3 regions of the Staphylococcus epidermidis genome follow, and region 1 is predicted to be linked to each of the others. Evidence: riboswitches for the same ligand, from Rfam matches in the RefSeq annotation. Region 1 holds a riboswitch; each other region holds the start of a gene.

Region 1 (6,230 bases):
CACCGAATGTATCGTCATCTTTGATGTGGTCTACTTTTGCACCACCTGAGACATCAGTACCAATTAAAATGACATCCTCATCTTTTTCCATAGATTGGTCAATAGCTTCATTAATAGCCCCCATAAATGTTAACTTGCGTTCTTCACTCATCGTAAAAACCTCCTTATGTGGTTAGGTCATTTGTTCTTATATCTTTTAATAAATATTCCAATCTTCTGATTTAAGCAAAAACATCCTTGTATAATGAATCCTCATCTGGTAATTCGCTTTCTTCAGCAAATTTCACAGCATCTTCTACAGCTTGTTCAGCTGCTTTTTCTATTTCATCTGCTTCTTTTTCAGTGAGCCAATTTTCTTCAATTGCTCTTTTTCTAAATTCTACTGTCGCATTTTTATCTGCGTTACGATCATCTGGTGATTTTACTTTTTGCTCATCACCTTCAAAATGTCCATATTTACGATACGTATCACATTCAATTAACGTTGGTCCTTCACCTTTTTTAGCGCGTTCTACAGCCTCTTGTGTTGCTTTATATACTTCCACAACATCCATGCCATCAACACGTACACCCGGCATATTATAAGCCGCAGCACGCTCTGCAATTGTTTCAGAAGCACTTGCGTAGTCATGTGTAGTTCCTTCAGCAAATTGGTTATTTTCACATATAAAAAGAACAGGTAAATCTAAAATTGAAGCAAAATTAAGACCTTCATGGAAATTACCTTCATTTGCAGCACCATCACCAAAGAAACATACGGCAACATTATCTTTACCTTGATTAATGATAGAAATACTTGCACCAATTGCTAACCCAAAACCACCACTGACAATACCATTCGCACCGAGCATTCCTTTGTCAATTTCTGCAACATGCATTGAGCCACCTTTACCGTGACCTAATCCGTCACGTTTACCCATAATTTCTGCCATCATACCATTTAAATCGCATCCTTTTGCAATCGCATGCCCATGACCACGGTGTGTACTTGTAATATAGTCATCATCATTTAATTGAGACATAACACCTGTTGCAACAGCTTCTTCACCTACATATAAGTGTACGAATCCTGGAATTCTACCATCACTAAAAATTTTGTGTACCTTTTCTTCAAAAAATCGAATTTCGTTCATCGTTTTATAAATCCAATGTGCTTGTTCTTTTTCCATTTTCATTGTCAATTCCTCCTATCTTTCATAGGTCATAAAGTTTAAAACTACATATGAATTGCAGAATCAAAAAATGCATCTGCACTCTCACCTATTGCTTCTAATAAAGCCGGGTGTGGTTGAATAATTTGAGAAAGTTCATGAATCGTACCCTCTGATGCTTTGACACTTAAAAGTTCTCCAATTATATCTGTAGCATGTGGTCCTACAATAAAAGCACCAAGAACCTCTCCATACTTTTTATCAACGACAAGTTTAATAAATCCTTCATTTTCTCCTTTGATTAACGCCTTTGCATTCCCTTGAAATGCTGATTGAGTCACTTTCACATCATAACCAGCCTCTTTAGCTTGCGCTTCTGATAACCCAACTGATGCTGCTTCCAGTCTTGTGTATATACAACGCGTAATATCTTCTTGACGCACAAGTGACGGCTGTTTGTTCATTATTGTTTCGACAACATGAATGCCATGTGCACTTGCTGCATGTGCAAGTTGATATCCTTTAATTAAATCTCCTATAGCATAGACATGTTTTTGACTCGTTTCATAATGTTCATTGACTTTAAAGAATTTACCATCCATTTCCAAATTTAAATCTTTTGCAACTTGCGTATTCGGTTGTCTACCTGTTGCAACAAGAAGGGTATCAAAGCTAACATCATCTTGCCCATCTAATATTATTTTCGATTCCTTAACTTGTTTTATCTTTGCTTTCGTCAGTATCTTAATACCTTGATTATCTAAATGTGCTTTTAACATTTCTCTAGTTTCGTTGATTTCAGTTAATAAAATGTCATCTGCAACTTCTATTATCGTAACTCTAACTCCAAGATCAGCCATTGAGGATGCGAGTTCTGTTGCAATCACACCCCCACCGATAACCGCTAACTGTTTTGGTAGCTTCTCTAAATCGAAAAATGTATCGGTTGTTTCATAATTGACTTGATCTAACCCATCAATTGGTGGAATGAACGGCTGACTGCCAGTTGCTAAAATTATATCTTTCGCTTGATACGTTTCATTATTAACGTCCACTTTTAAGTTTTTAGAAATTCGTGCTTCCCCTTCAATATAAGTAACTTTATTTTTCTTTAACAACTGCTTCACGCCACCCGTAAGTGTTTGTACAACTTTCTTTTTTCGTTGGACAAATTGAGTAAAATCAATTTTTAAGTCTTTCGTTGTGATTCCCCAATCGTTTGCAACTCGTATGCTGTGTGCTTTCTCGCCGTGTTCTAACAACGTTTTAGAGGGGATGCAACCTACATTTAAGCACGTGCCTCCAGCATTATTTTTTTCAATGACTGCAACATTTTTACCAAGTTGCGCACCACGTATTGCAGCTACATAGCCACCAGGTCCAGCTCCTATTACGATTAAGTCATATGATTTACTCATATAATAAATGCCTCCTTTCACCAATAGTACGTTGTGCCATCCCAATTTCATTTGCATGAGGAATAAGAAATTTTACATTTGTAAGCGCTTTCTTATTCCTTCGATTCCATTCTACTTCAAGTATTTTGAGTTTTCAAACAATTGTATGTTGTTAATTATTAATACTTTATAAACTTTATAAATTACTGTTTATCTAACTCTTAAACTGATTTAAAAAAGTAATGATGTTTGAACGTTGTACGATTATAAAAAGACCTGTACATCAGCGTGTGATAAGACTATGATTAAAATGTAAAAAAGATTTAGGTAAAGGAAGATGGTGTCGTGGGAAGTACTGTTAAATATCGTAAGTTTATTCTACCTATTGTCGTTGGTTTAATTATCTGGGCATTGACGCCTATTAAACCAGATGCCTTAAATGATCAAGCTTGGTTTATGTTTGCTATTTTTGTGTCAACCATCATTGCTTGTATTACCCAACCTATGACTATAGGTGCAGTATCAATCATTGGTTTTACAATCATGATTTTGGTTGGAATTGTTGATACAAAAACTGCCGTTCAAGGCTTCGGTAATAGTAGTATTTGGCTTATTGCAATGGCCTTTTTCATTTCAAGAGGATTTGTAAAAACAGGGCTAGGTCGACGTATTGCTCTGCAATTCGTTAAATTATTTGGAAAGAAAACGCTTGGTTTGGCTTATTCACTTGTTGGTGTTGATCTTATCTTATCTCCTGCTACGCCAAGTAATACAGCACGTGCTGGTGGTATTATGTTTCCAATCATTAAGTCCTTGTCAGAGTCATTTGGTTCATCGCCGAGAGATGGTTCTGAGAGAAAAATGGGTGCGTTTTTAATCTTTACTGAGTTCCAAGGTAATTTAATTACTTCAGCTATGTTTTTAACAGCTATGGCCGGTAACCCTATAGCACAAAGTTTAGCTGAAAAAACGGCACACGTTCAAATTACATGGATGAATTGGTTTGTTGCTGCTATTATACCCGGATTGATTTCCCTCATCGTTGTCCCTTTCATTATTTATAAATTATACCCACCAACTGTTAAAGAAACGCCTAACGCTAAAAAATGGGCTACTGAACAACTAGAAGAAATGGGACATATGTCTATAGCCGAAAAATTGATGGTTGGCATCTTTATCATAGCATTGGCTTTGTGGGTATTAGGAAGCTTCATTAATGTTGATGCCACGCTCACTGCATTTATTGCTTTAGCATTGTTATTATTAACAGGTGTATTAGCGTGGTCAGATATTTTAAATGAAACAGGAGCATGGAATACACTCGTTTGGTTCTCAGTTCTTGTATTAATGGCAGAACAATTAAACAAGTTAGGCTTTATCCCATGGTTAAGCAAACTCATTGCTCAAGGTTTGAATGGCTTTAGTTGGCCTATCGTTTTAGTTTTACTCATCTTGTTTTATTTCTACTCACATTATTTATTCGCAAGTGCAACAGCACATGTCAGCGCCATGTACGCCGCGTTACTCGGTGTTGCAGTCGCTTCGGGTGCACCGCCATTATTCAGTGCATTAATGTTAGGGTTCTTTGGTAACTTACTGGCATCAACAACACACTATAGTAGTGGACCAGCGCCCATATTATACGCAGCTGGCTATGTTACACAAAAGCGCTGGTGGACTATGAATATTGTACTTGGTATAGTCTATTTTATTATTTGGATTGGTGTAGGTTCACTATGGATGAAACTCATTGGTATGATGTAAAGTTAGAATTTTAATTAAACTTCAGTTCATCAAATATATTGTAAGCTAACGTTTGAAACGTTAGCTTATTTTTTTGCATCATACTCCCAAGATTAATATTTACTATATTCATTTCACTTTTTATTTTTTTGCATCATACTCCCAAGATTAATATTTACTATATTCATTTCACTTTTTATTCAATTCAACTATGTTATTCTGTACATAGATTAACTAGTATCACTAGGGGTGCAATTCAATTTGCTGAGAGAAAGTCTACTTTCAACCCTTGAACCTGTTGGTTAGCACCGGCGTAGGAAAGTGAGCAATATTGATAACTGTTTCTTCATTCACTTTTTTACGCAATAATTAAATGGATGGAGGAATTTTTTTATGGACAAATTAACAGTAGGTTTAGAATGGTTTTTAAATCCTGATCATATGCTGTTAATCTTAGGTATCGAAAAAGGTTGGTTTAAAGAAGAATCATTAGAAATTGAGATGATTGAACCAAAGGAACACTTTGACGCACTAGACGAGATTGAAAATGGTTCAATGGATATCGCGATTACTGAACCTATTCATCTGGTTCAAGATAGAGCTAAAGAACAAAACGTCATCGGGTTTGCGAGATATCTTCACACTAACGGAGGTATTATGTATAACAAAGATAAAAATATCGCTCGCCCCAAAGATTTAATCGGTAAACGGCTTCAATATCCTGGCGCTCCCGGTCCAGGTGGTATTGCCATGGCTAAAACGATGATTGAAGCAGATGGTGGCACATATAAAGAGGGTGACATCACACCAGTTAATCATAGCTTTTATCATACTGATGCACTTTTAACTGATAAAGCTGATGCTGCTACACTCATTTTCGAAAATTTTGAAATTCTTGAAGCTAGAAATCAAGGACTTAATGTAGATTATTTTCCACTTAAAAATTATAATGTACCCGATTTTTGTCAACTCATTTTCATTACTACACCTGAAGTATTAAATACGAGTGAGGTCAAACTTAAAAAGTTTCTGAAAGTCATTCAAAAGGCCATTCATTACATCAATCATCATTTAGAAAGTGCAATTGAAATTTACTCAACGTATACTCAAACTGATATCTCTAACCAATTAAACAAAGATACAATTGAAGCAACAGCTAAATGTTTTACAAATGATTTGTCTATGAGTTCCGACTACTACAATGATTTACAGTTGTGGCTTAAAGAAGTCAATGATATTAAAGACACGATTAACCCAACTTTATATTTTACAAATCAACTACTATTCAGTCGATATACAAAATAAAAAATACACCTTCACTCTATTTAAACGTTAATGTACACATCAATAGTTAGAATCAATATCTAATTTAGAGAATGTACATCAAATAAAGTGAAGGTATATTTATTTTACTATTTTACAACTGGGTTTTTCTTAATTTGAACATATTGAGAAATACTATATAACACAATACCTATCCATATAAAAATAAAGGTAATCAATTGATCAGTATTAAATGGCTCTTTAAAGACAAAGATACCTAAGATAAACATGATTGTCGGCCCTACATATTGAATGAAGCCAGTTAACGATAATGGAATTCGCTTAGCACCTGCTGAGAACAGAATCAATGGTATTGCTGTAATTGCACCTGAAAATAGTAGCCAAAATGATGATATATTTAATCCAAATGTTATGTGTTGTTGCTGCCATAGGTAAATAACATAGATTAAACCGGCTGGTGCAGTAACAATACATTCAATAGTGATGCTACTTATCGCATCGATATGCACAATCTTTTTTAGTAAACCATAAATACCAAAAGAAAATGCTAACAGAAGTGAAATAAATGGAAATTCACCGATTTTTATTGTCATATAAAGTACGCCTACTAGTGCAAAAATGATGGCTAACCATTCGAATTTATTAAATCTCTCTT
Region 2 (6,230 bases), 870 kb from region 1:
GAATGTATTTACACTTAAAATATCAATTGATTCAATTTCATTTGCGTCAATACGTCCATATAGCGAAATTTGGGTAATAAGATAACTCATTCCATAAGTTACAATAATCCACATATAATGGTTCTTTCGATTGTCTTGGTTCAACTCATCTTTATAAACTATGTAACCAATATGAACTGTAAAAGGAATAATAAAGACGATAGCAAAAAAGCCATACACTTGTGTCATTAGCAATAATGTAATGATAAAGTACATAATGCCAATAACTAAAAAGAAAATTGAAATGTCATAATCGTATTTAATAGTTCTAAATAAAGTGTGACCTAACAGCATCACTAGAATACCAAATACGATGATTACTATGGCACTTGTAATTGGAAAGCCACCAATAAATTTACTCATCACTTTTATAATCTCGGCAAAAAAGGCATTTAGGAATTCCCATACGTTATGCACATGCGTATCAACCTTTTTGTCACCTTTAAATTGTTTGATTAAAGGTAAGTTAATAAAAATAATGAGACCTGTAAAAAGTGAAACGATACCGATGATATAACTAAATATAATTTCGGTGTGTTTCCTAAGAAAAGACATACTGTTCACCTCAAAATTATTATATATGAAGATCGTTTAATTGTCTTTAAAATATCATGAAATACATCTATAGTCCTACAAACGTTTATTAATAGAATAACGGGGTAAAACATTTGTGTAAACAGAAATCCTATTAAAGAGGTGAATTTTTATGACAAATAAAGAATTCGAAAAAAAATCAGCAGAAAAAGCCAAAGAAGTAGAAGAAAAACTTAAAGAACAAAACGAAGAAAAAACAGATGATATCGAACAAACAAAGAAAGATATTCAAGATACACTAGATTAATTTCACTAATGATATAAGTGTTTATGCTAGATAATAAGATGATCTATTAGCATTTAAATCGTTGAATCATTGAGTTCATAAGTAATATAAAAAGACAATTTCTATTAAAATTTTTGATAGAAATTGTCTTTTTTCTGTACTAATAAAGGCGTTCATCTATGATTATCATTATAATAATTTCTTTTAATACAAATCTACGTTATTATTTAACCTTTTTTATTTCACAGTTGACATTTATGTAAAATTCAGCAGAATATTTATTTATCCAAAAGAAATTACACAACAATTTTACGACTACTTTTTCGAAAGATTTGCGTCATAGCTCTTAAATCATTATTAATATCAATGATAGAAAAAACTGTCGCCAAAATTCTAATCTTGGACGACAGTTATATTTATCATTTAATTACACTATAGTAATTTATGTTTACGTAACAATTCTTCAATGAAAGTACCACGTATTTTCTTCAGCACTGTATTTAATACTGATCTTTTAATAAAGTTTTTATTAACAAGTTCATGTAAAGATTTACGATCATTTAATTCATAAAATGCATCCATCAGTACGCGTGCATCAAATTCAGAGGCATAAACTTCAGGTACACCTCTATCAACATCCAATAATTGATAAACAGCTTCCATAGCTGTTCTAACTGAATATTCTGTAGTGAATACAGTATCCCGTGCTGTTTCTGCAAAGTTTCCAATAAATGCTAAATTTTTAGAGCCATTCGGTACTACTAACGGTCGATCTTTGTATGCTCTAGGCATGAAATATGCAGTTACATATGGCATATAAACAGGAATCGTGTTACATTCTGATTGAGCTAATTCAACAATTTCCTCTTGTGGAACACCCATATGATATAACCATTCTTGACAGATTTCACTACCAGTACATTCCGTGATTGGTTTTTTAATGAAGTCTCCTTTTTCGTCAGAGTATAATGCGTAAATCCATACACTAACTTGATTTTTAGGTTGTTTCTTAAATTGTTGCTGACGGTTCACTGTAAAACTAAGTTGCCAACTCGAATTAGCGACAGAAATGATACCGCCTGTGACTGTCCGACCTGATAAAACATCTCTTTTACATAATTGTTCGATATATGAGATTATTTTTTTATTATCTGTTGTTGCCGTTGCTGATACGAACCAACTTTTAGCTGGAATGTGATCACAGAATTTCTCAGGTCTTCCGAATTCAGGACTTTGATTAGCTAAGTTTTTCCATAATGTCCAACTACCACCTAAAGAATGTGTTATAGGAGCAGGGTGGTCATTATCACCATAGGTTGAACTTTCGGTAATACTTCCATTAGTAACAAATACCAAGTCATTAACTGTCAACGGGATAGATTCTTCTTTATCATCTCTAGTTAAAATGATTTCTCTAGCAATTTTAGTAGATGGTGTTGCATCAACTAAAATATTATTCACTTGTACTCCAAATTCAAAGTTCACGCTATGTGATTTTAGATATTCTATCATCGGTAATACTAAAGATTCATATTGATTATACTTAGTAAATTTTAATGCACTAAAATCTGCTAAACCACCAATATGATGCACAAAACGCATAAGATATCTACGCATCTCCATCGCTGAATGCCATGGCTCGAATGCAAACATTGTTTTCCAATAAAGCCAAAAATTAGAATTTAAAAAGTCTCTTGAAAAGACATCAGTGATTTTAACATCGTCTAAATCTTCTTCTTTCATCAAACATAAATTTAAAATTTCTTTAATTGCTTTTTTTGTTAATGTAAAATCACCATCAGTATCAATACGCTTACCTCCACTTTCAATCGCTCTACATTTAGAATAATTAGGGTCTTCTTTATTTAACCAATAAAACTCGTCTAACACAGAAGCATTAGTTTGCTCAAGTGATGGTATACTTCTGAATAAATCCCATAAGCATTCAAAATGATTTTCCATTTCTCTGCCACCACGTACTACATAGCCATGATGCTCCATATTGATGCCATCTAAACTTCCTCCTGAGATATCTAACTCTTCTAAAATATGGATATTCTCGCCTTTCATTTGTCCATCTCTAATTAAAAAACATGCTGCAGCTAAAGAAGCTAATCCAGCCCCTATCAAATAGGCTGATTTATTATCAACATTTTCAGGTTTTTTAGGCCGAGCAAACGCTTCATAATTACTATTTGTATAATACATAGAAACATCACTCCAATTAGATAAAGTTTGAAAATCTATATGATATCGCTTTCAATTGTATTTTACTCCTCTTTGTGTAATAAAACAAACAATTGGTTATTTTTTAATTTAGTTTACTTAAAACTATACTAATCATTTTTATTTAGCTATTTTTAATATCAAATTAAAGACTGGTTAGAAAAATTTAAATCATTAATTCTATAAATTTTACTTCGATACACATTTATTGCAATTCATCTCTAAAATAGTAAATATATTTCTCATTTAAATAACAATACTCGAAAGAACCTTGACAATATATGATAAAAATCATACATTTAAGTTAATTAAATAATTGAACGCACTAGGGGTGTATTCTTTACTGAGATGAGGCCAACCTCAAACCCTTCGAACCTGATCTAGCTAGTTACTAGCGTAGGAAAGTGTTGTTATACATCTAATCTAACGGATTATGATTAGATGTAACTTCTGACGCACAACTTTCCTAGAGAAGGTTGTGCGTTTTTTAGGAGGATGTTTTTTATGTCAAAAGGTTTGAAACTATCTGAAATTCTTGTGACAGTTTTAATTTCAGTAGTATTTGCCATCATTTATAACTTATGGTGGTTTGTTTACAATATTGTACAAGTTGCGGGTATTCACTTAGAACAACTTACATATGGTGTATGGTTTATGGCAGCAGTCGTTTGTTACTTAATCATTCCTAAGCCAGGTATAGCATTATTAGCAGAAATCGCAGCTGGAGCTGGTGAAACGATTGTTATGGGAAAATTTGATATACCTACTATCATATATGCGATATTACAGGGATTGGCTTGTGAAATTATATTTGCTATTTTTAAATACAAATCACGTTCTGCTGCTGTAGCAATGCTTGCTGGGTTAGCAACTGCTTTAATCTCTTTCCCAGTGGATTACTTCTATGGTTACTTAAACGAAGTTGCTGGATGGAACTTACTACTATTTATAGTTTTCCGTTCAATTAGCGGAATTGTATTAGCTGGTTTAGTTTCATACTGGATTGTCAAAGCATTAGATAAAACCGGTGTAACTAAATTCTTTAGACCAGCATCACAACAAGATTACGATAACCTATAAGGGGATTTTTTAATTGTTACGTGTTAAAAATTTACGTTTAAAGTATCCGAATGGTGATAGGAAAATATTCGATAACTTAAATCTTGAGATTAAAAATAAAGAAAAAGTGCTTTTACTCGGTCCTTCCGGATCAGGTAAAAGCACATTACTTAATGTATTAAGTGGAATAGTACCTAATTTAATTGAACTTCCGATGAAATATGATGAATTGAATATTGATCATGATAGTGGCGTTATATTTCAAGATCCAGATAATCAATTTTGTATGCCAAAAGTATATGAAGAACTTGCATTTGTTTTAGAAAATAGAAATATTCCTAGAAGTGAGATGGATCAAGAAATCGAAAACGCACTAAAGTCTGTAGACCTTAATGTTACTCATAAAACATATGTCAACAATCTAAGTGGCGGCATGAAACAGAAGTTAGCTATTGTTGAAACAATACTACAAAAATCAAAGACACTTTTTTTAGATGAGCCTACTGCAATGCTCGACGTGAAAGCAACTGAAGATTTATGGAAGAAATTAATCAATCTTTGGAAAGATCAAACAGTTTTAATTGTTGAGCATAAGGTTGAACATATTTGGCAACATGTTGACCGCGTGTTGTTATTAAATTATGATGGTGAAATTGTTGCTGACGACACCCCAGAACAAATCTTAGATCATTATGAAGCGTTATTAACTGAATATGGAGTTTGGCACCCTAGAGCATGGCACAGTGCACCACGCCCCATCCCATTACCTAATCAAACAAAGAACCTCTTATTTCATTTTGACGACGGGCAAATTATTAGAGGTAAAAAGACACTTTTTTCATCCAAGGAGCTTAAACTGTATTCAGGTGAATGGTTAACAATCACTGGTAAAAATGGTGCTGGTAAAACCTCTTTACTAGAAGCTATGTTACAACTGATTAAATATGAAGGTGACATGTTTTATCGCGATCAATTATTATCTAAAATTAAACAAGCGGCAAAGCATATGTATTTGGTATATCAGAACCCTGAATTACAATTTATTACTAATTCTGTTTATGATGAAGTGTATATTCATTATAATCACTTAGATCCTAAGCATGCGAATGATGAAACCATGGATCTGTTAAAATTATTACATTTAGATCAAGTTAAGGATCATCATCCTTTTGAAATATCAACAGGTCAAAAGCGTCGTTTAAGTGTTGCAACAGCATTAAGTTCAAAGGCAGAGATTATTTTACTAGATGAACCAACATTCGGTCTAGATAGTCATAATACATTTCAACTTATTAAGTTATTTCAAGAACGCGTTAATCAAGGTCAAACAATTATCATGGTGACACATGATCCAGAAATTATTAAACGATATCCAACAAGACGATTACGCGTGGAAGATGGGTGTCTTAAAGAAATGGAAGGTGAACACATTGTTTGAAAGATGGAAAAAACGCCACACCTTCGTTGATGATGTAAATATTATTACTAAGTTACTTTTAGGTATCGCATTATTCTTTTTCATTATATTTATCCATAACTTCGACTTTATGATTTATATCGTCATATTAATGTTTATGTTCTTACTTTTATTTAACGGTACAGAATTTAAAATAACGGCAATATTTATATTAGTTACAACCCTCTTTGCCTTGATGTCATCATTATTTATGATTTTATATGGTGATGGAGAACATATGCTTGTAAAATTTGGTATTTTGCAAATAAGTACAGAAAGTATTGTACGAGGTCTTCATCTATCTATGAGAACAATTACCGTTTCAATGTTTGGTATACTAATCGCATTGACTTCACAAATTGTAATGATTTTTTATAGTTTAATGCAACATTTAAAGGTAAAGCCAAAGTTTGCTTATGCTTTTATGGCAGCGATTAGAATGGTTCCACTTATAATAAGTTCTCTTATTCAATTAAGACGTTCCCTAAAAATGCGTTATCAAATGATAGATGCATCTAACTATAAAGGAATCAAGCGTCTTAATCATTTAGTCATACCTTTATTAAGTCAAAATATTCGACGTGCACATCAACTTTCAGTTGCAATGGAGTCTAAAGGTTTTAAAGATGG
Region 3 (6,230 bases), 440 kb from region 1:
TTAACAAATTTATATCCTTTTGTATCTTCCCCTGTTTTTCTGCTTTTTTCTTTTCACGTATTTCCTTAAAAAAACTTCTCAATAGTTCTGCACACTCTTCTTCTAAAATTCCTTTTTCTACGGTTGCCCTATGATTAAACTGGGGTTGTTCTAATAAATTCATAAGACTTCCCGAACAACCTCCCTTGGGATCAGTAGCACCATACACAACCTTTGGAATACGGCTCATAATAATAGTGCCCGCACACATAACACAGGGCTCTAATGTAACATACAACGTACATTCTTCTAATCTCCAACTGCCGACAACTTCTGAAGCCCGTTCTATCGCTATGTGCTCTGCGTGGGCGGTAGGTTGCTGCAATGTTTCCCTTAAATTATGTGCACGTGCAATGACTTGACCCTCTTTAACAATAACTGCTCCGATTGGAACTTCTCCTAATGCTTTGGCTTTGTGTGCTTCATTAATTGCTAAGCGCATGTAATCATGATTTTTTTTCATATGTGTTGGAATACCTCACTTATGGTACAATACTCATTGTCTATCTTAACATTTGGAGAAGTGATTATGAATAAACCATTTATTGCAATCGAAGGACCTATAGGTGTTGGTAAATCCTCTCTTGCTCACCGATTAAGCAAGACGTTTGGTTTTTATGAAGAGAAAGAAATTGTTGATGAAAATCCATTTCTATCTGATTTTTATGATGATATAGAAAAATGGAGTTTTCAAACTGAAATGTTCTTTTTATGTAACAGATATAAACAGATTAGAGATATTGAGTCGCTAAATCAAGGTATAGTTAGCGATTATCATATTCATAAAAATAAAATTTTTGCTAAAAATACTTTAGATGCTAAAGAATTTGATAAATTCAGTCGTATTTTTGATATTTTAACTGAAGATATCGAAATGCCAAATACAATTATCTTTTTAGATGCTGATTTAAATGTATTAAAATCAAGAATTGCACAACGTAATCGTAGCTTTGAATCTCATATAGAAGATGACTATTTACTTACTTTAAAAAAAGATTATCTTGCTTATTATGAATCATTAAAGAATGACGGTGCAAATGTCATTCGAATTGATACGTCACAACAAGATTTCGTTAAAAATGATTACGATTACCAAAATATTTTAAATTTAGTAAAACCTATGATTGGAGAAAATAAAGATGAATAATTATGGTATTCCTCAAAATGCAGTAATAACCATTGCTGGTACTGTAGGGGTTGGTAAATCTACGTTAACACAAGCACTTGCTGATAAGTTAAATTTTAAAACTTCCTTTGAGAATGTAGACCATAATCCTTATTTAGATAAATTTTATCATAATTTTGAACGTTGGAGCTTTCATCTTCAAATTTACTTTCTTGCTGAACGTTTTAAGGAACAAAAACGCATGTTTGAGTATGGTGGAGGTTTCGTTCAAGATCGTTCAATTTATGAGGATGTAGATATTTTTGCAAAAATGCATGAAGAACAAGGAACAATGAGTGCTGACGACTATCACACGTATTACGAATTATTTAATGCAATGGTCATGACACCTTATTTTCCAAAGCCTGATGTTCTAATTTATCTAGAATGTGATTATGATGAAGTAATTGATCGTATTCAACAGCGTGGACGTGACATGGAAATCAATACAGATCCAGAATATTGGAGAAAACTATTTAAACGGTATGAAAATTGGATTAACAATTTTAATGCATGTCCTGTTGTTCGACTTAATATTAATGAATATGACATACACGAAGATTTAGACTCCCTTGATCCAGTCATTGATAAAATTGCTCAAGTTATTAAAGCATACCGACAAGTGGATACAAGATAATATATCCAATTGTAGAAAATTAGAGCTTATATTTGTATACTTTCACAAGCTATTTCATATACTTTTTACTTCAATATTAAAATAACAGATATAGCTATTATTAAGAATGTTGACAATATTTTATAAAAATTCTATGTTTGTACTATAAGTGAATTATATGCACTAGGGGTGTTTTTTAACTGAGATGGATATCATCCAAACCCTTTGAACCTGAACTAGCTTATACTAGCGGAGGAAAGTGTTGAATCTCATCTAATTATCATTCTGTCTTTATATATTGATTTGGATGCACAACTTTTCTCATGAAGGTTGTGCATTTTTTCTTATACAAATAAAAATATTGGGGGCATGAAGATGAAAAAAACTGCAATTATCACGGGAAGTAGTCGTGGATTAGGCGCTAAAATTGCAATAACTTTACTAGAAAAAGGCTACAATGTTGTTGTTAATTACAAACAAAATAAGGATAAAGCTGAAAAATTAATTAGAAATTATAATCAAAGTAAGGCTATAGCTATTCAAGCTGATGTGACAGACAGAAACGATGTGAATCAAATGATTCAAACTGCCACACAACATTTTGGAAAAATAGATATAGTAATCAATAATGCACTTGTTGGTTTTAAATTTGATCCAAATCAGCAAAAATCGTTTGAAGATTTAACTTGGGAAGATTATCAACAACAACTTAATGGTACTTTAAAAGGAGCATTTAATGTGACTCAAAGCGTCATACCACAATTTATAGAACAACAAAGTGGATGCATTATTAGTATTGGAACCAATTTGTATCAAAATCCAGTCGTACCTTATCATGAGTATACAACAGCAAAGGCAGGTCTCATCGGCTTTACCCGTAATATTGCTGCAGAACTTGGACAATATGGTATCACAGCAAATGTTGTTTCTGGAGGATTACTCAAAACGACTGATGCAAGTGCAGTTACTACACCTGAAGTATTTGATTTAATTGCTCAAACTACACCTCTTAGAAAAGTAACATCACCTCAAGATGTAGCCAATATGGTTGTATATCTCGCTTCAGACGAAGCACGTGGCGTGACAGGTCAAAATATTACCGTTGACGGTGGTTTAACAATGAACTAAGCGTTTACACTCTTCGGTTGTGTATTTTTTACAAAAAGATAATAATTAATGAGGTGTTCATATGACAAATAATCACTTTCTTAACATAGGTGTGTTACTGTATGGGTGTGGTCATCATCAAGCGGCATGGCGTATGAAAGATTCTAATATTGAGGATATCGGCAACATATCTTATTATCAGCATTTAGCTCAAATAGCTGAGAAAGGCTTTTTGGATATCGTCTTTTTTGCAGACAATCAAGCCTTTAATGCGAGTGATAATACTACTATGCCCGCTTTTTGGTTTGATCCTATAATTAACTTATCAGCTATTGCACAAGTTACATCGCATATAGGATTAGTGCCAACAATATCGAGTACATTTTCAAATCCATTCACCGCTTCTCGTCAATTATTAAGTCTAGACTACTTATCTCATGGCCGTGTAGGTTGGAATTTGGTCACATCCATGACAGATATTGAAGCCCAAAATCACAGTCTTCAATACTTACCGGAAAGACATGAGCGCTACAAAAAAGCAGATGAATTTGCATCGGTAATGAATAAGCTATTCACTTCTTGGTCAACTGCATCTTATGTACCAGATAAAAACAACAACAAAATTATTGAGTCTAAAGATATTAAACCTTTTTATCATGAGGGGGACTATTTTCAAGTACGAGGACCACATACAACACCACAAAGTCCTCAAGGTAAACCAGTATCTATGCAAGCCGGTGCGTCAAAAGAAGGTATTGCATTAGCAGCAAAATATGCTGATGCTGTTTACTCTGTTTCATGGGATATTAAGCAAGCACGTAGTTATAAAAAGAAATTGTCTGATGCTATATCTAAAACTCACCATCCAGATAGAAAAATTAAAATTTTCCCTGGTTTAGTAACGTATGTAGGTGAAACCCATGAAAAAGCATTATCAAAAAAAGCAGAACTTGATCAAAAGTTACCCATTGAAGATGCTTTAAAGCAACTCAGTTTTTTTGTTCAACAAGATTGTTCAGATTGGGAATTAGATGAACCAGTTCCTCCCTTACCTCCCGTTGAAAATTTCAAAGGTCCGATTGGTCGATATGAAACAGTTTTAGCAATTATAAAAGATAAACAACCAACTGTAAGAGAATTATTAGGTTACCTAAGTGCCGGTGGTGGTCATCTTACTCTTATAGGTACACCTGAGGAGATAGTGGATGAGATGGAGCACTGGTTTAATGAAGGCGTTGCAGACGGCTTTAATCTGATGCCACCTTCATTACCCCATAGCCTTGAAGATTTTGTAAAATACATTATACCAGAACTACAACGTCGTTCTTTATTTAAAAATTCTTATAATCAACCTACACTACGTACATTATTAAATCTCAACTCATAAAACCGATGATTTTTATGTATTATTAAAAGAAAAAGACGTAGACGTGCGAATCAACTCACACATCTACGTCTTACTCAATTTAAAAATTTTATTTTCCGTATTGTTCTATAACTTGTTTAACATCTTTTGCACTGTTTATGATGACATCTGCGTCGTAGAGTTCCTCTTTTTTAGCCACGCCTGTTAGCACACCGATACCTAATCCTAAATTAGCATTAATCGCGGTTTTCATATCGTTGGCCGTATCTCCTACTATTGCTACCTGTCCCGGTTCAACATCAAAAGCATTAAATAGTGGATCTAACACTTTAGGATGTGGTTTTTCTTCTGCATGTGTTTCTGTAGAAATTACTAAATCAAAGAGATTTCTAGTTTGCGTTTCCTCCAGAAATTGATCGACTCCTTTTTTAGTATCACTTGTTACTATGCCTATGTGATATCCTTCATTTCTAAGAGCTTGAATAGTTTCTTGTACACCATCAATCCAATTGTTTTCAGGCACTCTTGAATCAATGAGTTCCTGACTCGTATCCCTTGTCCAATCTGAAGTTTCTTTACCTGTTACACCATTAAAAGACTCTATAATTTCACCTAATGAACCTGATCCCATAACAGAATCTGGTTTAATTTTTTTATCGATAATACCTAATTGGCGATGTGCCGCTTCCTTGTCATGTACTGGAAAGGTTTCTAAAAGTTGATCAACGAGACGTACGCCAATTTTTTCCCAACTACTGTCAAACTCAATCAATGTACCATCTTTATCAAATAATATCCATTCCACTTTTAATTCTCTCCTGAAAATGATTTTTATATTAATTATAGTTATATAAACTATTGTATTATAGTTTGCATAACAATTATAGGAAATTGAATTTTGTTTAAGTATTAAAACTAAAATTGGATTCAAAATTAAAAACGCTATTTTTCTTTAGGTGCTTTTATTAATTAATATATTCTTTAAAAGACTCTATTCATAATACGTATTGTACATCACTAATCTAGAACTTACTAAAAATGAAATGACTTAACTATACTTTGAAAATTTACAATACATGACTAGTTTAAGAGTTGCTTCACTATGATATAAATTTTTTAACTTATTATTTACCCATTGTTACAATTATCATAAATTAGAAAATTTAAATTCTTTTACTGAAAAAATTTGTTAAATAAATCTTTAACTAATCGTTCACTTGATTTACCATCTTTATATTTAAAATTTTTATTTAAAAACGGCTTCACCTTTTCTAATTCAAAATCATTATTTTCTAAAGCTAAAATAAGCTCATCAAAAGTTTTCACTATTTTACCAGGAACAAAGGTTTCATAAGGTTCATAAAAATCTCTCGTGTAAATATAATCTTCCAAATCAAAAGCATAAAAAAGCATTGGTTTTTTAAAAACTGAAAATTCATAGATTAAAGAAGAATAATCAGAGATTAAAATATCCGTAATGAACAATACATCATTTACTTCGCGGTAATTTGAAATATCTAAAAAATATTTACTATAAATTGCTGGGATATTTAATTTATTTCTAACAAAAGGATGCATTTTAAACAGAACAGTAGCTTGATGTTCTTCACAATAACTAGCTAATCTTGCAAAATTAATTTTAAAGAAAGGATAGTGTGCTGTGCGATGTCCATTTCCTCTAAATGTAGGTGCAAAAAGAATGACTTTTTTATTTTTTATAATTGGTAATTTTGTTTCTAAACTTTGTTTAATGCGTGTTTTATAAGATTCATCGAACAAAACATCCGTACGTGGAACACCTGTTGGAATAACCCTATGTTCTTCAATTCCAAAAGCTTCAGCATAGTAAAGAATATCATTATTTGACGAAACATAAGCTTTACTATAATTCCTATGTCCAATAGAGTCTATGAAAGGTCCTCCTTTTTTCCCAGTTC

What was found. Region 1 has a riboswitch for thiamine pyrophosphate ahead of FNL83_RS01065 (ABC transporter substrate-binding protein). Riboswitches for the same ligand answer to the same signal wherever they lie in the genome.
Region 2: it holds a riboswitch for thiamine pyrophosphate, as region 1 does, so the genes downstream of both, FNL83_RS08565 (ECF transporter S component) here and FNL83_RS01065 (ABC transporter substrate-binding protein) in region 1, are expected to answer to the same signal.
Region 3: it holds a riboswitch for thiamine pyrophosphate, as region 1 does, so the genes downstream of both, FNL83_RS10820 (3-oxoacyl-ACP reductase) here and FNL83_RS01065 (ABC transporter substrate-binding protein) in region 1, are expected to answer to the same signal.

What each region holds. Positions count from the first base shown of each region.
Region 1 is NZ_AP019721.1:216,121-222,350, reverse strand. It holds gene FNL83_RS01085 (alpha-ketoacid dehydrogenase subunit beta) at 1-151, opposite strand, end outside; gene FNL83_RS01080 (thiamine pyrophosphate-dependent dehydrogenase E1 component subunit alpha) at 222-1,175, opposite strand; gene lpdA (dihydrolipoyl dehydrogenase) at 1,217-2,569, opposite strand; gene FNL83_RS01070 (anion permease) at 2,894-4,312, shown strand; TPP riboswitch at 4,527-4,628, shown strand; gene FNL83_RS01065 (ABC transporter substrate-binding protein) at 4,685-5,596, shown strand; gene rarD (EamA family transporter RarD) at 5,704-6,230, opposite strand, start outside.
Region 2 is NZ_AP019721.1:1,764,732-1,770,961, forward strand. It holds gene auxA (lipoteichoic acid stability factor AuxA) at 1-594, opposite strand, end outside; gene graF (glycopeptide resistance-associated protein GraF) at 746-880, shown strand; gene FNL83_RS08560 (oleate hydratase) at 1,292-3,067, opposite strand; TPP riboswitch at 3,403-3,505, shown strand; gene FNL83_RS08565 (ECF transporter S component) at 3,590-4,165, shown strand; gene FNL83_RS08570 (ABC transporter ATP-binding protein) at 4,179-5,582, shown strand; gene FNL83_RS08575 (energy-coupling factor transporter transmembrane component T family protein) at 5,575-6,230, shown strand, end outside.
Region 3 is NZ_AP019721.1:2,195,951-2,202,180, forward strand. It holds gene tadA (tRNA adenosine(34) deaminase TadA) at 1-502, opposite strand, end outside; gene FNL83_RS10810 (deoxynucleoside kinase) at 569-1,186, shown strand; gene FNL83_RS10815 (deoxynucleoside kinase) at 1,179-1,841, shown strand; TPP riboswitch at 1,996-2,095, shown strand; gene FNL83_RS10820 (3-oxoacyl-ACP reductase) at 2,196-2,948, shown strand; gene FNL83_RS10825 (NtaA/DmoA family FMN-dependent monooxygenase) at 3,010-4,314, shown strand; gene FNL83_RS10830 (HAD family hydrolase) at 4,403-5,098, opposite strand; gene FNL83_RS10835 (CDP-glycerol--poly(glycerophosphate) glycerophosphotransferase) at 5,467-6,230, opposite strand, start outside.